DNA from 2 places in the Pseudomonas sp. NPDC087697 genome. Region 2 is predicted to be linked to the other one. Evidence: riboswitches for the same ligand, from Rfam matches in the RefSeq annotation. Region 2 holds a riboswitch; the other holds the start of a gene.

Region 1 (14,692 bases), on a different contig from region 2:
GCTGGGTGGACACACTCATGCCCAGGGAGAGGGACGAGTCGAATTGACCTTCGATTTCACCGACGTTGAAACTGACGCCGAATGCAGGCCCGGCGAGCGTAGAGGCGAGACTGACCGCCAGAGGCAGTTTCGCCCGGCGCCAGAACTGGTTTACTGATGTCATCGACGCTACTCCATGTGCTTTTATTGTTATGGCAGTGAGCACTTTCAAAAACGCTCTGAAGGACGGAGAGCCATGCGCTCGCGAAGTCATTCAAAGTTGCATCGCCGCTTTCCTGTGCGTTTGCCCCGTTCTTAAAAATCCTTGAGCGGACTATAGCCAGCAGGTGGTACTGCTTGATCCCTCTAAAGTGTGATTTGCAACCCCCGACCACTCTGGAACAGTCCTGTGCCAGCCCGACAGATGTCGGCCCGGCAAGGATGGCTGAAAATTCGGAATAAACAAGCCAAGCGCTTGCTTGGTGGGCTTGCCGGGCCCTTTCGGGCACGGCAATGGACGCTTAAAGCGTCGAAAGGAAGGTGCTGTTGTTAGTCTGCCATTCCGTGATGTCGACGCGGATGCGCTTCTTGTCGAGCTTGCCGACACTGGTCTTGGGAATTTCAGTAACAAGGGCGATCTGGCTCGGAATTGCCCACTTGCTCAGGTGCCCCAACTCAACGAAAGGCTTGAGGTGTTCCTTGAGCTCCCTGGCCCCAATCACATGGCCTTCACGGACCACCAGCAAGGCAAACGGGCGCTCGCCCCACTGCGGATCCGGGATACCGACCACTGCTACTTCGCGTACCGCCACATGGCGGCTGATCAGGTCTTCGAGGTCCAGGGAGGAAATCCACTCGCCACCGGTTTTGATCACGTCCTTGATCCGGTCACGGATGTCGATCACTCCCATGCTGTCCAGGGTCGCCACGTCGCCGGTGTGCAGCCAGCCCCCGGCCCAGAGCTCTGCGCCCTTCTGCGGTTCGTTGAAATAACCTTCGGTGAGCCATGGCGCACGCAGCACCAGTTCGCCCTGAGACTCGCCGTCCGCCGGCAGGAAGTGACCGTCAGCGTCGATGATCGCCGCTTCGACCAAGGGACCTGGTACGCCGGCCTTGATGCGATACGTGGTGCGTTCGTCTTCGGTGCCGGCCATCAGCTCATCATTAAGGTGAGCGCAGGACACCAGCGGACCGGTTTCCGACATGCCATAGGCGGCGGTCAACTGAATGCCCTTGGCCTTGGCCGCTTCGTACAGCGCACGGTTCAGGGCGCTGCCGCCGATGACGATTTTCCAGCCGCCGAAATCCGTGCCTTGCGCGGCCTTGGAGTTGAGGACCATTTGCAGGATGGTCGGCACGCAATGGGAGAAGCTGACCTTCTCCTTGCGCCACAATTCGACCAGGTATTCCGGGTCGTAACGGCCGGGGTAAACCTGCTTGAGCCCAAGCATGGTCGCCACGTATGGCAAGCCCCAGGCATGCACGTGGAACATCGGGGTGATCGGCATGTACACGTCGTTGGTGCCCAGCAGGCGCACGCTGTCGATGCTGCCCATGATCGTCGACACGCCCATGGTGTGCAGCACCAGTTGCCGATGGGTGAAATACACGCCTTTGGGATTACCGGTGGTGCCGGTGGTGTAGAAGGTGGTGGCCACCGAGTTTTCGTCGAAATCTTCGAAAGTGTACTGCGGGCTCGCGGCGGCCAGCAGTTGCTCGTACTCGCCCACCAGGTTGGGCAGATCGGCGGTTTTTTCCGGCAAGTCGGTGAGCAGCAGGGTTTTCTCGACGGTGGTCAGGTGCCCGGCAATCGCCTGGTACAGCCCGACGAACTCGCTGTTGACCAGCACAAAGCGGTCCTCGGCGTGGTTCATGGTGTAGAGGATTTGCTCGGGCGACAGGCGCACGTTGATGGTGTGGATCACCGCACCGATCATCGGGATGGCAAACATGCACTCCAGGTAGCGATGGCTGTCCCAATCCATCACCGCCACGGTATCACCGGCCTTGACCCCGGCGGCCGTGAGCACGTTGGCCAATCGCGCCACACGCTCGATGAGGGTCGGATAGCTGTAGCGTAACTGGTCGCGGTAGACGATCTCGCGGGTTTTCTCGTAGCGGCTGCCGGACATCAGCAACCGCTTGATCAACAGGGGGTATTGATAAGCGCCTTTGGCTGGCGGAATAACGCGAGTCTGCAACATAAGCATCCCTTTATCTGACTGCACGGTCTGGGCTGAAAGATATGCACTTTAGTCAGCCTGAGCGCCAGCTAAATCAGCCAAAGGGATGATTTGCAGAGCCGTACAAATGCTAGCTTTGCGCCAGCACTTATCCCGACACTGCAATCAATGCATCTCGGTAAACGCCAGTTTCACACCGATAGCGATCAGCACCACGCCCATCGTGCGGTCGAACCAATGCCCCATGCGGGCAAAACCGGCCCGTACGCGCTGTTGGCTGAACAGCATCGCCACCAGGCAGAACCAGATAGCGGTGGCTGCCGCCAGGTAAACGCCGTAACCGGCCTGAATCGCCAGTGGCGTGTGCGGGTTGATCACCACGGTGAACAGCGACAGGAAGAACAGTGTGGCTTTCGGGTTCAGGCCATTGGTCACGAAACCCGAGGTAAACGCGCCGCGGGCGGTGCGCTCGCCGGCTTCCTTGTGCAGGTCTTCGGTCGCAGGTTTCGCCGGTTGCGCGCGCAGGGCCTTGAAGCCGATGTACAGCAGGTAGGCGGCCGCCAACCATTTCAGCGCGTTGAACAGCATGATCGACTGCGAGACGATCAGGCCGATACCGAGCAACGAGTAGCCCACGTGCAGGAAGATCGCAGAGCCGACGCCCAGCGCCGTCCAGGTCCCGGCGCGACGACCGTGGGTCACGGCCTCACGCACCACCACGGCAAAGTCCGGGCCTGGGCTTGCCACGGCAAGCAGGTGAATCAGGGCGACGGTCAAAAACTCTGTCCAGTACATGGGGGGGCTCCTTTAGGTCAGGTCGATCAATTGAAGATTTCTGGGTCAAACATCATACCCGTGGCGAGGGAGCTTGCTCCCGCTGGGTTGCGAAGCAGCCCTGAACCCTGCAACCGCGTTTCGTCAGGTGTACCGAGTTGACGGCTTTGCGACTGCTGCGCACTCGAGCGGGAGCAAGCTCCCTCGCCACAGTTCATCTGGTAGGCTCGGCAGATTACGCCTTCAGACTCACGCGCAAAAGGTACAGTTAATGACGAACAATCGCCGCGCCGTATTCCTCGACCACAGTTCTCTGGACCTCGGCGACCTCGACCTCAGTGGATTGCAGCAGTGCTTCGATGACTTGCAGCTGCGCTCACTGACCACGCCTGACAACATCGTCGAACGGCTGCAAGGCGCCAGCGTGGCAATCAGCAACAAAGTCCTGCTGAACGCCGAAACCCTTGCCGCCTGCCCCGAACTGAAGCTGATCCTGATCGCCGCCACGGGCACCAACAATGTCGACCTGGCCGCCGCCCGCACCCAGGGGATTACCGTGAGCAACTGCCAGGGTTACGGCACGCCGTCGGTGGCACAGCACACGATCATGTTGCTGCTCAACCTCGCCACCCGTCTGAGCGACTATCAGAAAGCCGTTGGTGAAGGTCGCTGGCAGCAGGCCAAACAGTTCTGCCTGCTGGATTTCCCGATCGTTGAGCTCGAAGGCAAAACCCTTGGCCTGCTCGGTCATGGTGAATTGGGTGGCGCCGTTGCGCGGCTGGCCGAAGCCTTTGGCATGCGCGTGTTGCTCGGCCAACTGCCTGGGCGCCCGGCCCGCGCCGACCGCTTGCCGCTGGATGAACTGCTGCCGCAAATCGACGCGCTGACCCTGCATTGCCCGCTCAACGAACATACCCGCAACTTCATCGGCGCCCGCGAACTGGCGCTGCTCAAACCCGGCGCATTTGTGGTCAACACCGCTCGCGGTGGCTTGATCGATGAACAAGCCTTGGCCGATGCCTTGCGCAGTGGTCATCTGGGCGGTGCGGCGACCGACGTCTTGAGTGTCGAGCCACCCACCGCCGGCAATCCACTGTTGGTCGGCGACATTCCACGCTTGATCGTCACCCCGCACAACGCCTGGGGCAGCCGCGAGGCGCGGCAACGGATCGTCGGTCAGTTGACCGAAAACACCCAAGGCTTCTTCAGCGGTACAGCGCTGCGGGTCGTCAGTTGATAAACTGCCGCACTTTTTTTCAAGGAGCAGAGTATGGATCCTCGCAGTGAAGTACTGCTTCGTCAGGCTGAGTTGTTTCAAGGTGAGTTGCTGCTGGCCGGCTTGCCCGCTGATGACTTGCTGGGCAAATTGCCCAACGCTCACGGCTGGTGCTGGCATGCAGGCGACCAAGCGGCGCTGGATGCACGCTTTGCCGAGCGCAGCCACTTTGGCGTGAATGCTCCGAGCCGTGAATTTGAAACAGCCGTGGTGTTCCTGCCCAAATCCAGGGATTTGACCGACTACATCCTCAACGCCCTCGCCTCGCGCCTGGCCGGTCGTGAGCTGTACCTGGTGGGTGAAAAACGCAGCGGCATCGAAGGCGCGGCCAAACAGCTGAACCCCTTCGGCAAACCGCGCAAGCTCGACAACGCACGGCACTGCCAGCTCTGGCAGGTGACCGTGGCCAATGCACCCGAAGCCAAATCACTGGAAAGCCTGGCGCAGGAATACGAGCTGCCGTTGGCTGAAGGTCCACTGAAAGTCATCAGCTTGCCGGGCGTGTTCAGTCACGGTCGGCTGGATCGCGGCAGTGCCCTGCTGCTCGAACACCTGGACAAGCTGCCAAGCGGTCACTTGCTGGACTTCGGTTGTGGTGCCGGCGTTTTGGGCGCAGCGGTGAAACGGCGTTATCCGCACAACACCGTCACCCTGCTCGACGTTGATGCGTTCGCCGCCGCCAGCAGTCGCCTGACGTTGGCCGCCAACGGTCTGGAAGCCGAAGTGCTGACCGGCGATGGCATCGACGCCGCGCCAATGGGATTGAGCGCGATTCTGAGCAACCCGCCGTTCCATGTCGGGGTCCATACCGATTATCACGCCACGGAGAATTTGCTGCGAAAAGCAGCAAAACATCTGAAAAACGGTGGCGAACTTCGCCTGGTGGCCAACAGTTTCCTGAAGTATCAGCCACTGATCGAGGAACATCTCGGTGTGTGTGCAATCAAGGCCGAAGGTCAGGGTTTTCGAATCTACCGGGCCAAACGCGGCTAGAAATTAGCACTTGCCGAATGGATTCTGCCTAGGCAGAATCCGCTCCGTCCTAGGGGAGTAGTCTCCCACGAGCGCCATGCTCGTCCGGCATACGTCAACATACTTGGTCCTCAGACCATGGCGTATGCGACCCAAGCGTCCGCACAGACGGATTGCAGGGTTTGACAAGACCTATGACACGAACACCTTACCCGGGGCGGGAAGGCTGTACGTGTCATAGCCGTGTCGACCCGCCCCCTTAGGAAAACCCTGATGCTGGATTCTCTGCTCGTTCCTACCGCAGTCGTTGCCTTGGCCGAAATCGGCGACAAGACGCAATTGCTCGCCCTCATTCTCGCCGCGCGCTTTCGCAAACCCTGGCCGATCATCGCCGGTATCGTCGCTGCAACCCTGGCCAACCACGCCGCTGCGGGTGCTGTCGGTGCCTGGTTCGGGAGTTTCTTCTCGGATGCGACACTGCACTGGATCCTCGCCGCGAGCTTTACCGCGACGGCGCTGTGGACCCTGGTGCCGGACAAGATGGATGACGACGAAGCCAGCACCGCACGCAAATTCGGGCCGTTCCTGACCACGCTGATTGCGTTCTTCCTCGCGGAAATCGGTGACAAGACCCAGATCGCCACCGTGATGCTTGCCGCTCAGTACCCTGAGCTGTGGTTGGTGATCATCGGCACCACGCTCGGCATGCTGATTGCCAACGTGCCCGTGGTACTGGCCGGTAACTTCGCGGCAGACAAACTCCCCCTGACCCTGATCCGTCGCCTGGCAGCGTCGGCGTTCTTCATCCTTGCCATCGTTGCGGTGTACAAGGCGATGCAGAGTAGTGGGTGGATCTGACGTGGTAGGTCGGTAGACCGCGTTATCGTTCATCGCGAGCAAGCTCGCTCCCACACTGGTCCCGTGTACACCAAAGATCAAATGTGGGAGCGAGCTTGCTCGCGATGAGGCCATTACTGACGATATAAAACCATCAGGATTTTTTGGCCTGCTGGTAAAGCGGCATGACTTTCGGAATCGCTGCCTGTAGCGACGCAACCCGGCTGCTGGAGGCCGGGTGAGTGCTCATGAACTCAGGTGGCGAACCTTCGGAAGCCTTGCTCATTTTGTCCCAAAGGGTGATCGCCGCGTTCGGGTCGTAACCGGCGCGGGCGGCCAGCTCCAGGCCAATCAGGTCGGCTTCGTTTTCATTGGCGCGGCTGTTGGGCAAGGTCATGCCGTAGTTGGCCACGGTGTCAGCCAGTGCCAGCGTGTCCTGCCCCAACCCGAGCAAGGCACCCGCGCCCTGCTTGGCCATTTCGATGCCATAGGCCTTGGACATCGCTTCACGACCATGCTCGCGCAAGGCGTGGGCGATTTCATGGCCCATGACCGCAGCGATTTCATCATCGGTGAGCTTCAGGCTGTCGATCAGCCCGGTGTAGAAAATGATCTTGCCGCCAGGACCACAGTTGGCGTTGAGTTCGTCACTCTTGATCAAGTTGACTTCCCACTGCCATTGCGCCGAATCCGGCCGAAAAACCGGTGCCTGAGCAATCAGCCGATTGGCAATTGCCTGAACCCGTTTGGCCTCGTTACTGCTTTTGTCCAGCACACCCTGGTTGCTCGCCTCACCGACAGTCTTTTGGTAGGACTGGGCATACATCTGGTTGACCTCATCGGTCGACAGCATGCTGAACATGTACTGCTTGCGTTCCACACCCACCGCGCCGCCGTTGGTGGTGTTGACCGACTGGCAACCACTGAGCAGCAGACTTGCGCCCAGCGCACACAAAACCAATGTTTTATTCATGAACAAGCTCCCTGAAAACATGCCGCGTATCCTAGGCGGTGCAATGTATCGGCGCCAGATACAACAGACGTGCAGCACAGCATTTACCGATACATTCCATTTCACTGTCGCAATAAATTCATAAAACCCCGCTGACCCGAAAACACACAGGCCTGACACCTGTCTCTATGCGACCTGCACAGATCAAAAACAGTCATTGGCAAAAAACCCACTCATGGACCGCCCCACGTGCGCCGATACAGCTCGGCAGACGTCATCTTGCGTCCGGAGCCTTTATGAAATTCAAGTCGATCCAGTTTTCCGTCGCCGCGCTTGCCGGCGCCATCGTGCTCAGTGTGGTTGCCGCACTGGTGCTGTACGCGCTGTTTTCCGGCGCGCGAACCCAGGAAATGGTCCAGGAGCGGACCCAGGCGCAATTTGAACAAGTCATCGAGCAACGTCTGCGTGGACTGGCGCAAACCCAGGTCAGCCAGATCCAGCGCGAACTCGAAGCGCCCCTGCTGATCGCCGGCGGACTGGTGCGGGTCAACGCCTTGATTGGCGCTCAGGATGCCGATGGCAAACCATCGCTTGCCCTCAGCCGTGAGCAGCTGATCAACCTGATCAAGGAAAACGTCGCGAAGAATCCGAAGATTCTCGGGACCTACATCGGCTGGGAACCGAATGCGCTGGATCACAACGACGCGGCCTACATCGGCAGTAAAACCGTCGGCATCGACGCCACCACCGGGCGCTTTCTGCCGTGGTGGTTCCGCAACGACGACGGCAGCCTGGGCGTCGACAAGCTGGCAGACGTCAACGACCGCACCGTGCTGTCCACCGGTGTGCGTGCCAGTGAGTACTACCTGTGCTCCCAGGAAAGCAAAAAATCCTGCGTGATCGATCCGGCGCCTTACAAGGTCGGCGACAAGATCGTCATGCTCGCCTCCTTTATTGAACCGATCATGCTCAACGGCACCTTTCAGGGCATCGTCGGCGCTGACTTGTCGGTGAACTTCATTCAGGAAATGCTCCTGGCTGCGAACCAGAAGCTTTATAACGGTGCCGGTGAAATGGCGCTGATCGGCGGCAACCAGCGTCTGGTGGCTTATACCAAGGACCCGAGCAAGTTCGGTGAAAAGGTCAGCGACATCCTCGACGCCACTCAGGTTGCCAACCTGGGCAAACTCAATCGCGGCGAAGTGACCTATAACGTCGACAAGGCCAATGGCAAGATCGAGCTGTACCTGCCGTTCGGCATCGGCCAGACCGATGCGCGCTGGACCTTGCTGCTGCAACTGCCGCTGAACGCGGTCATGGCCGATTTGCACCAACTCCAGGGCGACCTGAACACCCAACGCAAGGCTGACACCTTTGGCATGGCCATGGTCGGCCTGGTGATTGCCGGCCTGGGCTTGCTGGTGATCTGGCTGGTGGGCCACGGCATCGCCCGCCCGCTGAAACAGATGGTCGCGATGCTCGATGACATCGCCCAGGGCGAAGGTGACCTGACGCGCCGCCTGACCAGCGACCGTGCCGACGAACTCGGCTCGATCGCCAAGGGCTTCAATACCTTCCTCGCCAAGTTGCAGGCGATGATCACCCAAGTGGTGACCTCGGTGCAGAGCGTCAGCGATTCGTCCGAACATACCGCCGACATTGCGATTCGCACCAACCTCGGCGTGCACAAGCAAATGGCCGAAATCGATCAGGTTGCCACCGCGGTGCAGGAGATGACCGCCACCGCCCAGGACGTAGCGCGCAACGCGACCCAGGCTGCACAAGCCGCCAGCCACGCCGATCAGGCAGCCGCCCAAGGCATGCAGATCGTGCGCGACACCTCGACCTCGATTGGCGTCCTCGCGGTGGAAATCGGCAAAGCGGTCGGTGTGGTGCAAACCCTGGCCAAGGACAGCGAGAACATTAACGCGATCCTGATCGCCATTCGCGGGATTGCCGAGCAGACCAACCTGTTGGCGTTGAACGCCGCCATCGAGGCCGCTCGGGCTGGTGAACAAGGCCGGGGCTTTGCGGTGGTGGCCGATGAAGTGCGCAACCTGGCACAGAAAACCCAGCAGGCGACTGAAGAAATCCAGTCGATGATTCAGCAGTTGCAGCAAGGCACACGCGACGTGGTGCGTGTGATGGAGGACAGCCAGAACAAGACCGACGAAAGCGTGCAACACGCGGCCAAAGCCGCGCAGGCACTGGAGACCATCACTCAGGCGGTGTCGGTGATCAACGACATGAACACCCAGATCGCCAGCGCCGCCGAAGAGCAAAGCGCGGTCGCCGATGACATCAACCGTAACGTGATCAACATCGGTCAGGTGGCCAATGAAGTCGCAGGCGGCGCGGATGAGTCGAGCGCGGCCAGTGCGGACCTGACCAAACTGGCCGAGCAGCAGCGGCGGTTGATCAATCAGTTCAAGGTCTAGAAATCGCCGGAAGGTCCTGCGGACCTTATCGCGGGCAAGCCTTGCTCCTACAGGATTATGGTCGTACACGCAACGTATGTACGACCATAATCCTGTAGGAGCAAGGCTTGCCCGCGATGCTTTTCGAGGCGACTCAACCCGGCGTCAGACATTCCGGCGCATTGAGCTTCGGATCATTTACCAGGTTCGCCAACACCCGCTCGCGCAATGCGGCAGGTTCGCTGGCGAGCAACGCCTGCAAGGTATGCAGCGGGGTTTCGGGGTTGAGCCAGGCTTCCTGACCAGCAGCATCGAGAATCAACGGACGACGCTGATTCGAGGCGGCCTGAGTCACTACCGCGGTGCTCAGCCACACCTGTTCCTGCACCGGATACGCTTCCCAGATTGCCGCAAAAAACAGCGACGAGCCCTCACCCGGCGTCAGCCAGTACGGGCGCTTGCGGGTGCCGCCGCGCCATTCGTAGAAACCGTTGGCCGGTAACAGGCAACGGCGCAGACGGAAAGCCTCACGAAACATCGGCTGCTCGGCGATAGTCTCTGCCCGAGCATGGGCCGGGGTCTTCGACAGGTCGGTCAGCCACGGCGGCGTCAGCCCCCAACGCGCGCGGGCAAGTGTGCGCTGGCCCGCTTCGGCGCGCAGGATCAGCACCGAATCATTGGGCGAAATATTCCACTGCGCCTGCTGATCAGCCGGGAAGCCGGGCAAGGCCGCGAATGCGGGGTTCCAACGAAACAGGGCAAAACGTCCACACATGGGGCAACACGACTCTGAGCGAAAACGGACGCCAGCCTAACAGACCAGGACGTCGGGAAAGCTATCCGGCTCGTCACCGGGCATCGGCAACGCGGCATTGTATGCGGCGATCAACTCACGTGCGTATTGCGCCTGATCGTTATCCACCGCCAACCCCAGCAGCCCAAACACCGGCAATTCACCCGCGCCACCCAGCAGATCACGCCCGACCAGATGCGCCTCGACCCCTTCACTGGCCAGCATGCCTTGCAACAACTCGCCTTCCATCAGATTTTCCGGTTCGTAGATGCGCTGCATAGAAGCCACCCTTCACTCGTTTTCGCTGTGAACTTCGAGCATCCATTCCTGACCGTCGGTCTGCAGAATAAATTTGATAGGCCGACAACACACGGGGCAGTCCTCGATATACGTCTGATCCCCTCCAGACAAATCCAGAACGGCCTCAGACTCTTCACCACAATAAGGACATTCGTAACGCTCGGTTTCCAGCATCGCGGTCTCCCAAGTGACTTGTGCGTATAATCGCCGGTCTATTTGCAGGGCTATTTTTGTTTGAGCTTACTTTTCAGACCGTGCCCTGCGTGTAATCGATCTAATCCATTACTTACCCTAGCCGTTTCTAACAAGAGAGCATGATGGGCGAATTCGATGCCATCCGACCTTACGACGACAGCGAAGTCCCAGCAGTGCTGGCACGGTTGCTCGGCGACAAGGCGTTTCTAGATATCCTCACCCACTTCCGCTTCCCGCGCTTTGCCGGTGCCTTCGGCTGGATGCTCAAACCACTTATAGCTTATCGGCTGCGCCGTGAGTTTGCCGGTATCAGTTCGGTTGCGACCCTGCAGGACAAGGTCGAGTTTTATGTCGACCACACCATCGAGCGTGCCACCGACGGCGTGACCTATACCGGCGTCGAACAATTCAAGTCCGGCAGTGCTTATCTGTTCCTGGCCAACCACCGCGACATCGTGATGGACCCGGCCTTCGTCAACTACGCGATCTACCACGCCGGTCTGCCGACGCCACGCATCGCGATTGGTGACAACCTGCTGCAAAAGCCTTTCGTCAGCGATCTGATGCGCCTGAACAAGAGCTTTATCGTGCACCGCTCCATCAGCGGTCGTCGAGAGAAGATGGCGGCATATCAGCTGCTGTCAGCCTACATCAATCATTCGATTCGCACTGATTGCCAGTCGATCTGGATCGCCCAGGCCGAAGGCCGCGCCAAGGACGGTGACGACCGTACCGAGTCGGCGATCCTCAAGATGTTCCACATGAGCCGCAAGGACGAGCCGTTTGGCGAGGTGATCCAGTCGCTGAACCTGACGCCGGTGTCGATCAGCTACGAGTACGACCCGTGCGATCAGGCCAAGGCCCGCGAGTTGTACATCCGCGCCACCACCGGCAGCTACTCCAAGGTGCCCGGCGAGGATGATGCGAGCATCGCCAAAGGCATCACCGGCTACAAAGGCCGGGTCCACGTGAACTTCGCCGCACCGATCAGCGAGCTGTTCGAAGACACCAAGCAATTGGCAATCGAGATGGACCGGCAGATCCTCGGCGGATACCGGTTGTTCCCGGTGCACTATCTGGCGTACGCCCAATGGAGCAACGCCGACCCGCAACTGCAAGTGCCAAGCGCTGCCCAGTTGTTCTCGGCCGAGGAACTGGTCAAGGCCCAGCAAGAATGGCAAAGCCGCCTCGATGCTTGCCCCGAGGAACACCGGCCATTTCTGGTATTGCAATACGCAACACCAGTGCGTAACCAGTACCGGGTCAAAGCGGGTTTGCCGCTGTAAGGTTTGGAGTGGATATGAGAACGGCGCCTTCGGGCGCCGTTTTTGATTGCGCGCTGAACCTGTGGCGAGCCATTGACTGATTAATTTCCGCTGTCACCTGAACGTCACCTTAACAAGCCAGTCTGTCGCCCCTCGAAACCGACACGGAGCCTGTCATGCTTCACGCAGAAAACCAGGATCGTCTCTACCTGATCACCCCCAGCGACGAACAACAAAACCTCGTCGGCAGCCTCGCCTTCAACGTCCAGGACCGCCACTGGCTCGTCTACTGCGCCCTGGGCGGCCACCAACACGCCGACCTGCCGGAAACCGACCTGCTGACCGGCGTGAGCATGCTGGATTTTTATGTAGAGGCAGCCTAGAAGCAGCGACAAGCTTTTGCTTTGGATTTCGATCTTGACCCACCCGCCCTTTCGGCAGGCTGAGTGGAGGTGTTTATCAGTCGCGGTTACCGCAGCAACGGATATGTACACCGTCAAAAAGCCAGGATCAAAAGATCGCAGCCTGCGGCAGCTCCTACAGATATCACCCCCCACAATGAAGTGGCGCTCCCCCACCACTCAACAGGCCGAGCGTTAGCTCGCCTGCCGCTGTTGATCTTGATCCACCCGCCCCTTCGGAAGGCCGAGCGCAGGTGTTCATCAGGGGGTTGGCGCGCAGCGCCATTCGGCGAAGCCGAATACATCGAGAGGAGGTCGTCGCGAAGCAGACCGTAGGCGATGCCCCCTGATGGACACCGAAGCGAGGGAACCCCGAGCCCCGGCGAGGGGCCGTACGCTCGGGGCGAAGACCTTTGCTTCCTTTGGGGCGTTTGCCAAAGGGAGTCGCCGTAAGGGCGAAACCCTAAGCGGCCGTTACCGCAGAAACGGATATGTACACCTGCAAGAGATTGGTCGGCTGTCAGGCCGCCATCGCGAGCAAGCTCGGCTCCCACAGTAGATCTATGTATATCCGCATGAGATTGGTCGGCTGTCAGGCCGCCTTCGCGAGCAAGCCCGCTCCCACAGAAAGCCCACACAAAAGTCCGACAGACACAAAAAACCCGGTGCCATCACTGACACCGGGCTTCTTGAATACAGCGAACCGTTATTCGCCGAGCATCTGACCAACCGTCGGATCCTTGAACAACCGGGTCAACGCATCACTCAACACATCGCTCACCAGCTTGGTGTTGGTTTCCTGATTCGGCGCCATACCAAAACGCTGATTCAGCGACGCAGCATAACGGCCACTGTAACGATGGTTGGCATTCTGCACATCAGAGCGGAAAGCCGCGCCAATAGTCGCCTCAGTCACATACATGCCTTCTTTGGGCGACTGATAACTCAGCTCTGCCAGCGTCACCGTCAACTGCGGCGCGTTGTAAGCGTTGGGCGTCGGGGTGAACCCCAACAGACGCACAGCCGCCTCGGCCTGAGCCTGCAACTTCGGCAGAATCTGCGCACCTTGCACCGTGATTGCGCTCGTTTCAGGGTAAAGGCCACCACGGGTGCCCAACGTTGGCGACGGACGGCCATCGACCACCCTCACCACCACCGGCTGACCATGCCCGACCGGCGCCAGCTGAGTCGTGAGCTTAGGCTCCGGGGCTAGTTGCTGCGGGCTGTTGGCGCAGCCAACCAGGGTCAAACTGGTCACAGTGATCAAACCGAACAACAGGCGTTGCAACATGCGCTACTCTCCAGATACAAATACGAACTGATCGGCAGTATAGCGGCCGGCACGCGCTTCAAACCAGCAACCCTGAAGACTTGTGCAAAGTCTGCGCTTGCGGGCGCTCGGTAACCTCAGTGTCATGCCGTACTGCTAACTTCTGTGTGGAAATCGAAGAAATTCGTCTCAACTGGTTGCACCAGCCGCTACCGGCCGGTGCCCGTCTGAGCCCACACACTCCTGACGCACAGTGCAGACGGTTTAGTCCATCTGACCGAACGGCTAATAAAAGTCATTAAACACGACCATTTCCCTGCGTTTCTTCGCTACAATCTCCCCCCGATTATAAGGACGTCTCCTGATCGGGCCTCGCAGCATCGCTGATACGCGAGTATTAGCTCCCCCGCACCGCCCACAGAGAGCCGCCCACACAGATCGAGTGAAGCTGGCGAGCTTGCTGTTTATCCTGCAAATCACCACTTTTCGCGAATCTGCAGAGCTGTCATTACGCTCGGTCACTGAGCTGTTTGCCCGTTTTGCCTGCCCTGTATCCCAGGGCGGCAATCCATCCGGGCACGGTGCCAGGCTGGGACAGCCCTTTTTTGAGGTTCACGTCTTCAAAAGAGCGTGAAAAAAACGGGTTTTCACAACTTCACAAGAGTGTGGCGAGCAAATGAATAGTTTTGCGTCTGAACATGCACCATTAGCGTCTACAACAGCCCAACGACACAGGACCGAGTACTCCTCAAGAACTGGAGCCTGAAGCCTGTCCACTACGGATTTGGTTGCACAAACGGACGTATCGGCCATAAGTCGAATTGCCTCCCGCGCGCTGAAGTGAGTTCATAGGAACCCTGAGCCCGGTAGGTAGCGTCTGTCGAAGTTGCGAAAAATTGCGAAGATTCGGACATGGCGATCCTGGCCATGGGTACCCGGGGCTCTACAGAGCATGCCCCGTAACTCCTGGCAGCTATGCCGACAATTTGGTGCTGCAGATTTTGGAGACGCGTTAAATGGCGCATAACGAAGCAGTCGACGTAGTACTGGTTGGGGCCGGCATCATGAGTGCCACCCT
Region 2 (14,692 bases):
CTCAAACATCTATACCCTGATTACTTCAGTGCCATGGAGGCCTTGGGTACAGCGGTGCATCATGCCGGTCCGCTGGACGAGAAAACCATTCAGCTGATTCAGCTCAGTGCAGCGTCGGCCATTCGCTCGGAGGGCGCAGTGCACAGTCATACCCGACGAGCTCTGGCGGCGGGCGCCACGACAGAGGAGATCCATCACACACTGATCGCACTGACCAGCACCATCGGTTTCCCAACGGTCATTGCGGCTATGAGCTGGGTGGACGATGTGCTCGGGAAAGGCGGCAATGCCGTTCCGGACTCCGAAGTCCCGGATTATCGCTGACAGCGCACAGGTGTCCTGGGACTCTGAGTACACCGCCGACGATCGGGTTTCGTTACATCCCGTGCAATCTTGACTAAAGTTTCAAGTGTCGGCGGCCGTATTGCAGCCACCGTGATCGTCCAAGATTTCCCGGCTAAATACCGGGTAACTCCACCTGATCAGGAGTGCACGATGGACCTCAACCGTCGTCAGTTCTTCAAGGTCGCCGCTATCGGCCTTGGAGGCTCCAGCCTGGCCGCGCTGGGCATGGCACCAGCGCCAGCCTTCGCCGAACAAGTCCGCCACTTCAAGCTGGCCCATACCCATGAAACCCGCAATACCTGCCCCTACTGTTCGGTGGGTTGCGGCTTGATCATGTATAGCCAGGGCGATGCGGCCAAGAACGTCACCCAGAGCATCATCCACATCGAAGGTGACGCCGACCACCCGGTCAATCGCGGCACGCTCTGCCCCAAAGGCGCAGGCCTGCTGGACTTCGTCCATAGCCCCAGCCGACTGCAATATCCGCAGGTGCGCAAGCCGGGCAGCAAGGAGTGGACGCGGGTGTCCTGGGATGAAGCGCTGGATCGCATCGCCGACCTGATGAAGGTCGATCGCGACGCCAACTTCATCGAGAAGAACGCCCAGGGCCAGACGGTCAACCGCTGGCTTTCGGTGGGCTTTCTCGCCGCCTCGGCGTCCTCCAACGAGGCCGGGTACATGACCCACAAGGTCGTTCGCAGTCTGGGCATGCTGGGGTTCGATAACCAGGCACGTGTCTGACATGGCCCGACGGTGGCAAGTCTTGCCCCAACGTATGGCCGTGGTGCGATGACCAACCACTGGACCGATATCGCCAACGCGAATCTGGTCCTGGTCATGGGCGGTAATGCCGCCGAAGCCCACCCCTGTGGCTTTAAATGGGTGACCGAAGCCAAAGCGCACAATCACGCGCGACTGATCGTGATCGACCCGCGCTTCACCCGTACCGCTTCGGTGGCCGACTATTACGCACCGATTCGCACCGGCACCGACATCGCCTTCATGGGCGGTCTGATCAACTATTTGCTCACTGAAAACAAAATCCAGCACGAATATGTGCATGCCTATACGGACGTGTCGTTCATCGTCAAGGAGGGCTTCGGCTTCGAGGACGGGCTGTTTACCGGCTACGATGCGGCCAAGCGCACCTACACCGACAAGTCCAGCTGGGGCTATGAAATCGGCGAGGACGGTTTCGCCAAAGTCGATCCGTCCCTGCTACACCCGCGTTGCGTCTACCAGTTGATGAAGCAGCACTACAGCCGCTACACCCTGGAGCTGACCAGCCAGATCTGCGGCATGCCGCAAGACGCCATGAAGACGATCTGGGAAGAGATCGCCACCTGCTCGCAACCGGGCAAGACCATGACGATCCTCTATGCCCTGGGCTGGACCCAGCACTCGACCGGCTCACAGATGATTCGCAGTGCGGCCATGGTGCAACTGCTGCTGGGCAACGTCGGCATGCCGGGCGGGGGCGTCAATGCCCTGCGCGGGCACTCCAACATCCAGGGCCTGACCGACCTTGGGCTGCTGTCGAACCTGCTGCCCGGCTACCTGACCCTGCCGGGCGATGCCGAGCAGGACTACGACACCTACATCGCCAAGCGAGCGCTCAAACCGTTACGGCCCGGGCAATTGTCCTACTGGCAGAACTACGGCAAGTTCCACGTCAGCCTGATGAAGGCCTGGTACGGCGCCAACGCCACCGCCGACAACCACTGGGGCTACGACTGGCTGCCCAAGCTCGACATCCCCGGCTACGACATATTGAAAGTGTTCGACATGATGTCCAAGGGGCAGGTCAACGGCTACGTCTGCCAGGGCTTCAATCCCATCGCCGCCTTGCCTGACAAGAACCGTGTGATGGCCGCGTTGGCCAAACTCAAATGGCTGGTGGTGATGGACCCGCTAGCCACCGAGACCTCGGAGTTCTGGCGTAATGTCGGGCCTTACAATGATGTCGAAACGGCCAGCATCCAGACCGAAGTCATCCGCCTGCCCACCACCTGTTTCGCCGAAGAGGACGGTTCACTGGTCAATAGCGGCCGCTGGCTGCAATGGCACTGGAAGGGCGCCAACGGCCCGGGGCAATCGCGCACCGACATAAAGATCATGAGCGATCTGTTCATCCGTTTGCGTCAGCGCTACCAGGCTGACGGCGGTGCCTTCGCCGAACCGATTCTCAAGCTCAGCTGGCCCTACAAGGTGCCCGACGATCCTACGCCGGAAGAGCTTGCCAAGGAGTTCAACGGCTACGCGATTGCCGACGTTACCGATGCCACGGGTACGACGCTCAAGGCCGGACAACAGTTGTCCGGTTTCGCCCAGCTCAAGGATGACGGCAGCACGGCGTCCGGCTGCTGGATCTTCTGCGGCAGCTGGACCGAGCAGGGCAACCAGATGGCTCGCCGCGACAATAGCGACCCTTTCGGGATGAAGCAGAACCTGGGATGGGCCTGGGCCTGGCCGATGAACCGGCGCATTCTCTACAACCGCGCCTCGTCCGACCCGAAGGGGCAACCCTGGGATCCGAAAAAGCGCCTGGTGTGGTGGAACGGCAAGACCTGGGGCGGCACCGATGTGCCCGACTACAAGGCCGACGTGCCGCCGGAAGCAGGCATGAACCCTTTCATCATGAACCCCGAAGGGGTGGCGCGTTTCTTCGCCCTCGACAAGATGAACGAAGGACCATTCCCGGAGCATTACGAACCGTTCGAAACGCCTATCGGCATCAACCCGCTGCATCCCACCAACAAAAAGGCGACCAGCAACCCGGCCGGGCGCATCTTCGATTCGGTCTGGGAGAGCCTCGGGACGGCCAAGGACTTCCCCTATGCCGCCACCAGCTACCGGCTGACCGAGCACTTCCACTTCTGGACCAAGCATTGCCCCATCAATGCCGTCACCCAGCCCGAGCAGTTCGTCGAGATTGGTGAAGCCCTGGCCAAGGAGAAGGGCATTGCTGCCGGCGATCGGGTGCGGGTCAGCTCCAAGCGTGGGCATATCGAGGCGGTGGCGGTGGTGACCAAGCGGATCCGTCCGCTGCAGGTCAACAACCAGACCGTGCACCAGATTGGCATCCCGTTGCACTGGGGCTTCACCGGGGCAACCCGGCATGGCTACCTGACAAACACCTTGGTGCCGTTTCTCGGTGACGGCAATACACAGACCCCGGAATCCAAGTCATTCCTGGTCAACGTGGAGAAAATCTGATGGCCAACCAAGACATCATTGCCCGTTCGGCCACCACCACCTTGCCACCCTCGGTACGTCAACAGGAGGAAGTCGCCAAGCTGATCGATACTACCAAGTGCATCGGTTGCAAGGCGTGCCAGGTGGCCTGTTCGGAATGGAATGAATTGCGCGACGAGGTGGGTCACAACCACGGCACCTACGACAACCCTCAGGACCTCAGCGCCGAGACCTGGACCCTGATGCGTTTCACCGAGCACGAAACCGACGCCGGCAACCTGGAATGGCTGATCCGCAAGGATGGCTGCATGCACTGCGCCGAACCTGGCTGCCTCGCAGCGTGCCCAAGTCCCGGTGCGATCATCAAACACGCCAACGGCATTGTCGACTTCGACCAGGACCATTGCATCGGCTGCGGTTATTGCATCACCGGCTGCCCCTTCAACATTCCGCGCATTTCGCAGAAGGACCACAAGGCCTACAAGTGCACGCTGTGCTCGGACCGGGTGGCGGTAGGGCTGGAGCCGGCTTGCGTCAAGACCTGCCCGACCGGAGCCATCGTGTTTGGCAGCAAGGAGGACATGAAAGAGCATGCCGCCGAACGTATCGTTGACCTCAAGTCACGGGGCTTCGAGAACGCCGGTCTGTACGATCCCGCCGGAGTCGGCGGCACCCACGTGATGTACGTGCTGCACCACGCCGACCAGCCATCGTTGTACGCCGGTTTGCCGAATCAGCCGGTGATCAGTCCATTGGTAGGACTGTGGAAAGGCGTGAGCAAACCCCTGGCGTTGTTGGCCATGGGGGCAGCGGTGCTGGCGGGATTCTTCCACTACGTGCGCATCGGCCCGCAGCGCGTCGAGGAAGACGAACACCCTCCCGGCAAGGACTCCAGCGTGCACGAAGTCGACCCGGCCGTGCATGTCTATGACCCGAACACGCCTGGATCGCAGGAGGGAAAACGACCATGAAAGACAAAACGATTCAGCGCTATAACGCCAACGAGCGCACCAACCACTGGCTGGTGGCGATTCTATTCTTCATGGCGGCCCTGTCGGGTCTGGCACTGTTCCACCCGTCGCTGTTCTGGCTCAGCCAGCTATTCGGCGGCGGGCCCTGGACGCGCATCCTGCACCCTTTCATGGGCGTGCTGATGTTCGTGTTTTTCATGGGGCTGGTCATCAGCTTCTGGCGGGCCAATTTTTTTATCGCCAACGACCGCCTGTGGCTCAAGCGGATCGATCGGGTGATGCGCAACGAGGAGGAGGGCGTACCGCCAATCGGCAAATACAACCCCGGGCAGAAGCTGCTGTTCTGGACCCTGCTGGCCTGCATGCTGGTACTGCTGCTGAGCGGGGTGGTGATCTGGCGGGCTTATTTCAGCCAATACTTCGGTATCACTTCGATTCGCCTGGCGATGCTGTTGCATGCCCTGGCGGCGTTCGTGCTGGTGCTGAGTATCATCGTGCACATCTATGCGGGCATCTGGATCAAGGGCTCGGTCAGCGCGATGCTGCATGGCTGGGTCAGCCGCGCTTGGGCGAAGAAACACCATGCTCTCTGGTACCGCGAGGTGACGCGCGACGAGACACCCGACCGCCCGATAAGCAAAAAAGGATGATGCCTTGAGCACGATACTCGAGCCCGGCCAGATCGAAGCATCGGCGAGCACACCGCCGTTCCTGCGCCTGCCGCCGCACAACCTGTTCAGCTTGCGTGCCGCACGACTGGAACAGTTGGCCAGCGGGCATCCACTGGCCGACTACCTGCGTCTGGTCGCCGGTCTGTGCCACGTCCAGCAGAGCCTGTTGGACGAGCCGCCACTGACTCCAGCCCCAGCCCCCGAACGCCTGTTGTTGTGCCAGGAACATGGTTTGCCACCGCTGGCCGCCGACAGTCTGGTGCGCGAAGACGGCTGGCTACCGTACCTGGAAGTCTTGCTGCGGCGTTACCAGGCACCGCCGCGATCTGCAGTGAAAAATGCCGTGGCAACCTTGCACAACGCCAGCGTCGGGCAGCGCAAAGTCTGGGCGATTGCCTTGCTCAGCGGCCAGTACGCGGGACTGCCGGCGGCACTGGTGCCGTTTCTCGGCGCGGCCTTGCAGGCGGCATGGAGCCACTGGTTGCTCAGCATGCCGGCTTGCGAACTGAAGCCTTGCGCCAGCCTTGGCCAATGCCCGGCCTGCGGTTCGCCGGCCATGGCCGGGGTGATTCACCAGCGGGGCAAGTACAACGGGCTGCGTTATCTGGTGTGTTCGCTGTGTGCCTGCGAATGGCATGTGGTGCGGGTCAAATGCGTCTACTGCGAGCAGAGCAAGGGGCTCAATTACGTCAGTTTCGAGGATGATCGCCATACCGCCAATCAGGCGCCGTTGCGGGCTGAAATCTGCCCCGGCTGCAACAGCTATCTGAAACTGCTCTACCTGGAAAATGACGCTGAAGCTGAAGCTCTCTCGGCGGATCTGGCGAGCTTGACGCTGGACATGCGCCTGGATCTGGAAGGCTACCAACGCCTGGCGCCGAACCTGATGCTGACGCCTGGGGGAGATTGATCGCAGCGGCTACACTCAGGTTTCCCGGAGCAGGAAACTGTTTAATTCCGCTCCCGCGACGGTCAACCGTTTCAGGGAGCCCTTGATGCCCGCAAGACTCGCCACCGTCCCCACGCGCTTGCCCTCAATCGATAGCCTGCTACGCAGCCCCGCTTGCCAGCCGCTGGCCGAACGTTATGGCCGCGATGCCTTGCTCACCACCCTGCGACAGTTGCTCGATGACCTGCGCGAACCGGTTCAACTAGGCCAGCTTGACGCCATTGAACTCACGGCTCATGTATTGGCGGGGAGGGCAGGCGAGCGCCTGGCAATCCAACACCGCAGTCGGGTCCGACGGGTGTTCAACCTCACCGGCACGGTGCTGCATACCAACCTCGGTCGGGCGCTGTTGCCCGAGGAAGCGATCGAAGCAGTGCAACAGGCTGCCCGCTATCCGCTCAATCTGGAATTCGATCTGGAAAGTGGCAAGCGCGGTGATCGCGATGATCTGATCGAAGGCCTGATACGCGAGCTGACTGGTGCCGAGGCGGTAACGGTAGTCAACAACAATGCTGCTGCCGTGTTGCTCGCGCTCAACAGTCTGGGAGCGCGCAAAGAGGGCATCATCTCCCGTGGCGAATTGATCGAAATCGGCGGTGCATTCCGCATTCCCGACATCATGGCTCGGGCCGGCGTCAAGCTGCACGAAGTCGGCACCACCAACCGCACCCATGCCCGAGACTACGAAGCCGCCATCGGCCCGCGCAGTGGCTTGTTGATGCGCGTACACACCAGCAATTACAGCATTCAGGGCTTTACGGCCCAGGTACCGACCGCCGAACTGGCGCAACTGGCTCACCGACACGGACTGCCATTGCTTGAAGATTTGGGCAGCGGCAGTCTGCTGGACCTGACCCGCTGGGGCCTGCCCGCCGAACCTACAGTGCGTCAGGCGCTGGCCGACGGGGCCGATATCGTCACCTTCAGCGGTGACAAGTTACTCGGTGGTCCTCAGGCGGGATTGATTGTCGGTCGCAAGGACCTGATCGCCCGGATCAAAAAGAACCCGCTCAAGCGCGCCTTGCGAGTGGACAAACTGACCCTGGCCGCCCTCGAAGCCGTGCTGGGGCTGTATCGCGACCCCGACCGATTGGCCGAGCGTCTGCCCAGTCTACGCCTGCTCACCCGCCCGCAAGCCGAGATCCTTGCTCAGGCCGAGCGCCTGCGTCCGTTGTTGGCGCGCGTACTGGGCGATGGCTGGGGGGTAGCCGCGCTGCCGGCACTGGGCATGATTGGCAGCGGCAGCCAACCGATTGCACGCTTGCCAAGCGCCGCTCTGAGCCTGCGTCCACACGTGTCTAAACGCTTGCGCGGACGGCAGCTGCATGCTCTGGAGGCAGCTTTGCGAGCCTTGCCCATTCCGGTGATCGGTCGTATCGACGACGATGCCCTGTGGCTGGACCTGCGCCAACTGGACGACGAGGCGGCCTGGCTCGCTCAACTGGACCTGCTGCAAGGGGTGGGGGAGGCAAGGTGATCGTCGGCACCGCCGGACACATCGACCACGGAAAAACAGCGTTGCTCGAAGCCCTGACGGGGCAGGCCGGTGACCGGCGCCGGGAAGAACGCGAGCGCGGCATCACCATCGACCTGGGGTTTCTTTATGCACCGTTGGAACCCGGTGCGGCCCTGACCGGTTTTATCGACGTGCCCGGTCACGAGCGTTTCATTCACAATATGCTCGCTGGCGCTCAAGGCATTGATCTGGTGTTGCTGGTGGTGGCTGCCGATGACGGGGTCATGCCCCAGACCCGCGAGCATTTGGCAATCGTCGAGCTACTGGGCATCCCCCATTTGCTGGTCGTGATCAGCAAATGTGACCGGGTCGAGCCCGCCCGAGTGCAGTCGGTACAAGCCCAGGTCGCCGCGTTGCTGGCGCCAGGGTCCTATAACGGCGCGCCGCAGTTCACTGTGTCGAGCCTGACCGGGGAGGGCATTGAGGCGTTGCGCCAGGCATTGCTGGCCGCCCAGCGTGAGGTCCGACAGCGCAGCGCCTGCGGAGGATTCCGTTTGGCAATCGACCGCGCCTTCAGCGTAGCCGGAGCCGGTATTGTGGTCACCGGCACAGCGTTGGCCGGGCAGGTCAAGGTGGGCGATACACTCCTGTTGGGCCGGACAGGCAAGCCTGTGCGAGTGCGGAGTTTGCATGCGCAGAACCACGTCGTTGTCGAGGCCTGGGCCGGGCAGCGGGTGGCGTTGAACCTGAGTGCCGAGCGCCTGGCCCTGGAACAAATCCACCGTGGTGACTGGTTATTGGCCGAGTGGCTGTTCGCGCCTACGCAGCGCCTGGACATCGAGATGCAGTTGCTGGCCAGCGAACCACGCGCCTTCGAACATTTCAGCCCGGTGCACGTGCATCTGGGCACTCAGGACGTCACCGCCCGGGTCGCATTACTGGAGGGCACACGCCTGGAACCGGGTGAGCGGATGTTCGCGCAACTGTTGCTGAACACGCCGTTGCAGGCGGTGCATGGCGACCATCTGGTTTTGCGCGACCAGAGCGCGCGGCGCACCCTCGGCGGCGGGCGGGTGCTCGACCCGTTTGCACCGGCCCGCCAGCGCCGCAGTCCGACCAGACTGATGCAGTTGCAAACCCTGGCCGCAAGCGAAAGTCTGGAGCAAATACTGCCAGTACTGCTTGCCAATAGTGACAGCGGGCTCGACCCATTGCGTCTGGAGCGTCAGTTCAATCGACTGCGCAGCACCTGGCAATTACCGGCAGATGTCCGTGTCATTGCTACGCGCCAAGGTCCGTTATTGTTCAACACTGTACGTTGGGAGGCGCTGAAAGCTTCATTGCTGGAGCACCTGGCTCGCTTTCATCAGCTTGAACCGGACGAGCTGGGGCCAGACCGAGATCGCTTGCGCAGGTTCGCAGCCACACCGCTGGACCGACCGACATTCATCAGCCTGCTCGACGAACTGCTGTCCAGCGGCGCCATTGCCACCAGTGGACCGTGGCTGCATTTACCCGAACACCAGGTGCGACTGAGCGAAGAAGACGAGGTCCTGTGGCAACGCTTGCAGCCACTGTTCGAACAGGCAGGCTTCGATCCACCCTGGGTCCGCAACCTGGCCAGCACCGTTGGATATGACGAAGCTGCCGTGCGCTTGCTGCTGCGCAAGATGGCCAGATTAGGGCGTGTTCACCAGGTCGTTCGTGACCTGTTTTACGTGGACGCTACGGTGCGCCAGTTGGCGACTATGCTGATGCAACTGGTGACCGACAACCCGGTGATTCAGGCGGCGGTGTTTCGCGACAAGGTAGGGATCGGTCGCAAACGCAGCATCCAGATTCTCGAGTTCTTCGACCGGATCGGCTTGACCCGACGGCTTGGCGACCAGCGCCGCATTCGTGCGGACAACGCTCTGGCACAGCACCCCGAGGACTGACTTCAAGGAAGGCAATCGCGCCCGGTGGCGCGGCCGGGCTTCAAACCCGGTTGGGGGCGGCAGCCGTTCCCGGGCAGGTTCGACTCCCGCTGCCTTCCGCCATTTAACAGAGGGTGGTTTCGGCTTAAACCGGCAGGTCAGTCATCACCAGTTTGGCAATGTTGAAATAGATGACCAGGCCGGTACCGTCGATAAAGGTGGCGATGAAGGGGGCCGAGACCACTGCCGGATCAATGCGCATCTTTCTTAACAGCATCGGGATGATGGACGAAACGACTGCGCTCCAGATGGTGATGGCGACCAGTGTCAGGCAGACCACCATGGCGATTTCCGATCCCACTCCCAGCATCCATGCCCGAATCCAGGCCACGATACCGATGGCCAGCGCGATCATGAAGGAGGTGGTCACTTCCTTGCGCAGCACCGTGCCGACATTTCTCAGGCTGACTTCGCCCAAGGCCATGGCTCGCACCAGGGTGGAGGTGATCTGCGTACCGCTGTTGCCGCCGGTGCCGATCAGCAACGGAATGAAGAAGGCCAGGGCGATAGCGGCTTCGAGCTGCTCTTCGAATACTTGCAAAATGGTGCTGGTGTAGGCTTCAGCGAGGAACAGCAGCAACAGCCACGGCAAGCGCTTTTTCCACAAACTCCACGGGCTGGTGCTGAGATAGGGCGTTTCCAGCGGCAGGCTGGCGCCTTGGCGTTGGGCGTCGTCGGTGCCTTCGTCTTGAATCAGCGCCGCGATTTCTTTCTCATACAACACACCCAGCAGCCGGCCTTCGCTGACGACAGGAACGATGTCCACGCCTTTCTCGATCAGCTCCGGCACGATGTCGCGCCGCAGTTGATTCGGCGAAACCGAAAAGCGGATAGGCATCATCAGTTCGCGGACGCAAAGGTCCGTGCTTTTCTCGGTGAGCAGTTTCTTGACCGACAGCTGGCCATGCAAAGCGCTGCGCGGGTCGGTGACAAAGATGTGAGCCGGGATATCATCGTCCGGCAGTTGCTTGAGCAGATGCTCCCTGGCCTGACTGACCGTCATGCTGCCGGTCACGGTGATGAGGAGAGGGCTCATATAAGACACCACCGTGTCTTTCAGGCGGATGTCTTTGAGGGTAGGAGGGGTAGCGCTTGTAATTGACATTTGAGGTAGTCCCCGTAGCTGTTTTGACCACAAACAGTTCTCACATAGGGGCGTAAACCAGAGAAGAGAGTGCAGAAAGCGATCTCCACGTCTAAGTTTCGGCACTGTACAACGTATCCGGGCCAATCCGGCCGGAAGTCACTTGGGCTAAACCTTAATCCGATAGAGCCTGTCTTAACCTTGGGCGTCTCTCGACGTCGTCAGATCAGTGACCTGTGTTTGTATAGGAGCCTCGCCGAACGAGATACTGCAACATTAAATAAACCAGGGCGGGGCCGATCTGGATTCAGGCATCGCCGGTGTGAACACACTGTTTTTTGATTACCTCCTATATAAGAATTACCACTCAAGACTGTTGGACAACCCCCAACGGATTACTTCAGGAACAAGAGTAAGAGGGATTGCTTTTGCTGTAACCCGCTCGATGGATAGTGTTCAGCGTTCATTCAGAAAATTATGCTGAAGCGCTTTTTAGATATAACATGTTACAAATATTTGTGTCGAGCGCTTAAAGTACCGCCTGCTCTAGCTATATATAAGCCTGCAACAAAATAATAAGGTCCTGAGTTTGAAGGCTCGCAACTAAGCCGTTGACGCATGTGTGCTTCATCTTTAGGATCGCCGCTCCCTTGGGGAGTAGCCGCCTTCGTTTCCGGAAGGGGTCACGTCAACATACTTGGCTCGCAAGCCATGGCGTGTGACCGGTCGTATGACTTGGCAAGACCATTGGTGAAGATACCTGTCTGTGGGTCGGACGCGGGTGTCTGAACCATTGGCTCTTGTGTCCGACCCCTCAGGTTTTCTCATGCATTCAATGCCCATGACGTTTGCGTTGCTGTTGGGCTCCGCGGTTGTCATCTATCTGGCTTGTGAATACTTCGTCAATGGCGTCGAGTGGGTCGGTCGCAAACTTGCGGTCGGGCAGCAGGCCACGGGCTCCATTCTGGCGGCCTTCGGTACGGCGTTACCCGAAAGTGTAATCACGTTCATTGCCGTTGTGTTTGGCGACACGCCAGAGCAGAAGTCCCTCGGTGTCGGTGCTGCACTTGGCGGCCCTTTGGTCCTGGCTACAATCGCCTATGCGGTGGTGGGTGTGACACTCTTGGTGTGTCGTCAGCGCTTGGCGAATACCGAGGCGATCCGCAAGGACTTCAAACGACTCAGCCGTGATCAAGGATGGTTCCTCACGATCTTTGTGGCGAAGATCGCGCTCGGTCTTGTCGTGTTCGCCTACAAACCTTGGCTGGGTGTTCTTTTCCTGGCTGCCTATGCTGCGTATTTCTGGAAGGAAATGCGTGCTGAGCAGGATGAAGAAGAGCATGAGCTTGAGCCCCTGAAACTATCGCCAGGCCAAGCGACTCCGTCGACGTCGGCTGCGGTGACTCAAACGCTTATCGCATTGGCGGTTATCTTTGCGGCTTCTCACTTCTTTGTTGGACAGCTCGATGCCCTGGGTCCAATGCTGGGTATTCACCCACAACTGCTGGCCCTGTTGCTCAGCCCAATTGCGACCGAATTACCCGAGACACTGAATGCCATCATCTGGGTTCGCCAGGGCAAGCACCGACTGGCCTTGGCCAACATCAGTGGCGCCATGATGATTCAAGCCACAGTGCCCACTGCATTCGGTTTGTTCTTCACTCCTTGGGCGCTGGACAAGTCGCTGGTTTTGGCGGGAGTCATCACTCTGCTAGGTGTGGGCATCATGTTCCTGGCTTTCCGAAAGGGCATCATCTCGCGCGGGCTGTTGGCATCGATGGTTTTGCTATACATCCTCTTTGCGGTCCTTTTGAAAGTTCTTGATCTGGCCTAGCCGAGACGACTTTACCGTACTTGCGCCAGAGCAATCAGCCGACCGGCTCGGCCGTACAACTCATTTCCCCTGAGCCTGGCTTCTGGAAAAGGATCACGTTGTCGTTTTGCCAGAAGCTGTAGTTCCCCAGGTAATCCTTGCCAGTGTATTGGGTTCCCGAATCACTCGGCACTTGGCTTAGGGTGATCGAGGTGTTCGCCCATTTCAGATACACCACACCAGGCTGCGTGCTAAAGAAGGTGGCGGCAATCAGTGCATTAAACCCTGTACAACGAAAAGCCAGGGGGCCTTCGGTGAGTCTGTCTGGATCCTTGGTTCTCACAATTGCCGAGCCTAGGCGTAGCTGGTACGCGCGCTCGGCATAACTTCGGATCGCGCACGCCTTGGGCGCAGGCTCGGAGGCACACTGATTGCGGGCCTCGATCCAGAACTGCTGGTCGATCATGACTTTGTCTGGACGCGGTACTGAATGTTCATCCGTGAGTGCCAGGCGATAAAGACGCGTCAGTTCGATATCCATCTGCGCCAGTTGCGGATCGCGACAGACAAGCTTTTCGACGGATGCCCTTGCCTTGGCGCAGTCGAAGCTGGTCTTGAAGATTGGCGAAGGGGGCGCAGCATTTGCACAGGTGCTCGTCGCCGCGCACACGCTGGCAGCGAGCAGACAGGTGAAAAAGGCCGTGACCGTTTTCATGTTGGCTTCACCCAGATCATTACGTGATGCCCGGATTGTCGTGGGGGCCTATCGATCCGTTGAACAGTCATTACGAGAGATGGTGAAGCTGCTCGTTATTTCTCTGACAACATCAAGGTAGGTATGGTTGGCATCAACGTACCGCTTCCAGTACCAGTTGCCTATCACCAAGGGCCGAAGGCATTGAAATTTGGCCCGGATGACGTCGAGTCCTGGCTGACCAAGTAATTCGTTTTGAGTACAAAAGGGCCCTTCGAGGGCCCTTTTCGTTGGATACGTTGAGGTGATATGGACTTAGGTATTGCCTCGGATATCGGGCCAATAAATGAAGATCGAATGTTGGCTTCTGGCCGATTGCTGCCTGTATCGAAGGGCTGCAATCGATCCATTTCTGCCTGAGGATTTAGTTCTTTTCCCTCCGTCGGTTCTCCCATTCACGCACAACTTGCATGAATAATTTGAGTGCCAACGGCGGATGACGATTCGCGGGGTAATGGACACGGCACCCCGGTAGTAGCGGGCTCCACTCGGGAAGCAGGTGCACCAGTCGCCCCGCGCGCACGTGCTCGGTCACGTGGTATTCCGGTATCCACGCGATACCAATTCCGGCCAGATTGGCCTACGCAAGATTTCGGTGCGCGATGGCACGATGGGGCCAGCTTTTCAGCAATGCTTCGAGTTCAGCATCGTCTATCAGCCCTACTGGATATCGTTGCAATAGCGCAGCTCTGTACTCAGCCGTTGGCATCATCGGCATTTGATTCCTCCATGGTGCGCCGATCATTCTCTTCCGTGAGCCTGTGTTCGCAGTTAAACGTCGAATTCTTTTCCGGCACTCTGCGTTCATAAGATCACCCTCTAGCGTGTTGGCGATGGAACGCTACGGGGCTTGTGTGACAGAAATAAGGCAGGCGGGCGATATCAGATTAATGGCAAATCTCTAAAGCCAAGCAGGCCTTCCAACAACGCTGGGGTTCTGTCATTTCACCCTCCTTGAGCTGAAGCAACCTGGTGTTGAATCGCGTCGAGATATTGAGATTTCAGTTGGTCGGCCAACGGGCCGAGTATCGGATTGGCCTTAAATCCCACCAGAAGCGTATCAATGATTGCAGAGACCCTTTCGGTGGCTGCGTCGACGCTCGAAGGGACAGATGGCTACGGTGCACACGCGTTGTAGTCGGCAAGTCTCCCCTGTAGGCAGCGCAGGGAGCCCTGGACGTGTTGTTTTCGTGGGTAGATCGTTGAATTTGAAGAGATGCAATCGAACCGGAAAGCACTTTTTGATCCCTGTGCAGGTGCTGGTAGGGCTCCAGGCCTCTGCTAACCTCATCGCACAACCTCTCAATGGGATCTCACTGAATGTCATTTGTGGACAAGTTCGTGGCGGAGATATTGACCCTTCAGGTCGCTGTGTATCACGCGCACGCTCGCTTGGAATCCCGTACCGACAGCGAAGCGTTGCACGATCTGAGGATAGCCGTCAGACGGATCAGGAGTTTGTTGAAGCCATTTCGGTC

What was found. A riboswitch is a leader RNA that binds a small molecule or an ion and turns the genes downstream of it on or off. The one in region 2 is predicted to bind manganese.
Region 1: another riboswitch for manganese. It lies ahead of ACIPIN_RS20700 (TMEM165/GDT1 family protein); the one in region 2 lies ahead of ACIPIN_RS00790 (sodium:calcium antiporter).

Annotation. Positions count from the first base shown of each region.
Region 1 is NZ_JBIUVW010000034.1:20,426-35,117, forward strand. Features, by position in the region: gene ACIPIN_RS20675 (DUF1302 domain-containing protein) at 1-163, opposite strand, end outside; gene ACIPIN_RS20680 (fatty acid--CoA ligase) at 501-2,183, opposite strand; gene ACIPIN_RS20685 (LysE family translocator) at 2,328-2,957, opposite strand; gene ACIPIN_RS20690 (2-hydroxyacid dehydrogenase) at 3,208-4,173, shown strand; gene ACIPIN_RS20695 (methyltransferase) at 4,207-5,205, shown strand; yybP-ykoY riboswitch at 5,246-5,367, shown strand; gene ACIPIN_RS20700 (TMEM165/GDT1 family protein) at 5,458-6,042, shown strand; gene ACIPIN_RS20705 (M48 family metallopeptidase) at 6,176-6,994, opposite strand; partial or broken gene ACIPIN_RS20710 (HAMP domain-containing protein) at 8,359-8,556, shown strand; gene ACIPIN_RS20715 (methyl-accepting chemotaxis protein) at 8,668-9,411, shown strand; gene ACIPIN_RS20720 (SOS response-associated peptidase) at 9,545-10,165, opposite strand; gene ACIPIN_RS20725 (putative signal transducing protein) at 10,202-10,462, opposite strand; gene ACIPIN_RS20730 (CPXCG motif-containing cysteine-rich protein) at 10,475-10,657, opposite strand; gene ACIPIN_RS20735 (1-acyl-sn-glycerol-3-phosphate acyltransferase) at 10,798-11,964, shown strand; gene ACIPIN_RS20740 (hypothetical protein) at 12,120-12,326, shown strand; gene ACIPIN_RS20745 (YajG family lipoprotein) at 13,051-13,635, opposite strand; gene mqo (malate dehydrogenase (quinone)) at 14,631-14,692, shown strand, end outside.
Region 2 is NZ_JBIUVW010000001.1:175,504-190,195, reverse strand. Features, by position in the region: gene ACIPIN_RS00835 (carboxymuconolactone decarboxylase family protein) at 1-324, shown strand, start outside; gene fdnG (formate dehydrogenase-N subunit alpha) at 496-3,561, shown strand; gene fdxH (formate dehydrogenase subunit beta) at 3,561-4,511, shown strand; gene ACIPIN_RS00820 (formate dehydrogenase subunit gamma) at 4,508-5,161, shown strand; gene fdhE (formate dehydrogenase accessory protein FdhE) at 5,166-6,092, shown strand; gene selA (L-seryl-tRNA(Sec) selenium transferase) at 6,178-7,608, shown strand; gene selB (selenocysteine-specific translation elongation factor) at 7,605-9,524, shown strand; tRNA gene ACIPIN_RS00800 (tRNA-Sec) at 9,531-9,626, shown strand; gene ACIPIN_RS00795 (magnesium transporter) at 9,649-10,599, opposite strand; M-box (ykoK) riboswitch at 10,745-10,919, opposite strand; yybP-ykoY riboswitch at 11,295-11,459, shown strand; gene ACIPIN_RS00790 (sodium:calcium antiporter) at 11,489-12,481, shown strand; gene ACIPIN_RS00785 (MliC family protein) at 12,516-13,175, opposite strand; partial or broken gene ACIPIN_RS00780 (hypothetical protein) at 13,242-13,370, shown strand; gene ACIPIN_RS00775 (LysR substrate-binding domain-containing protein) at 13,579-13,779, opposite strand; gene ACIPIN_RS00770 (CHAD domain-containing protein) at 14,535-14,692, shown strand, end outside.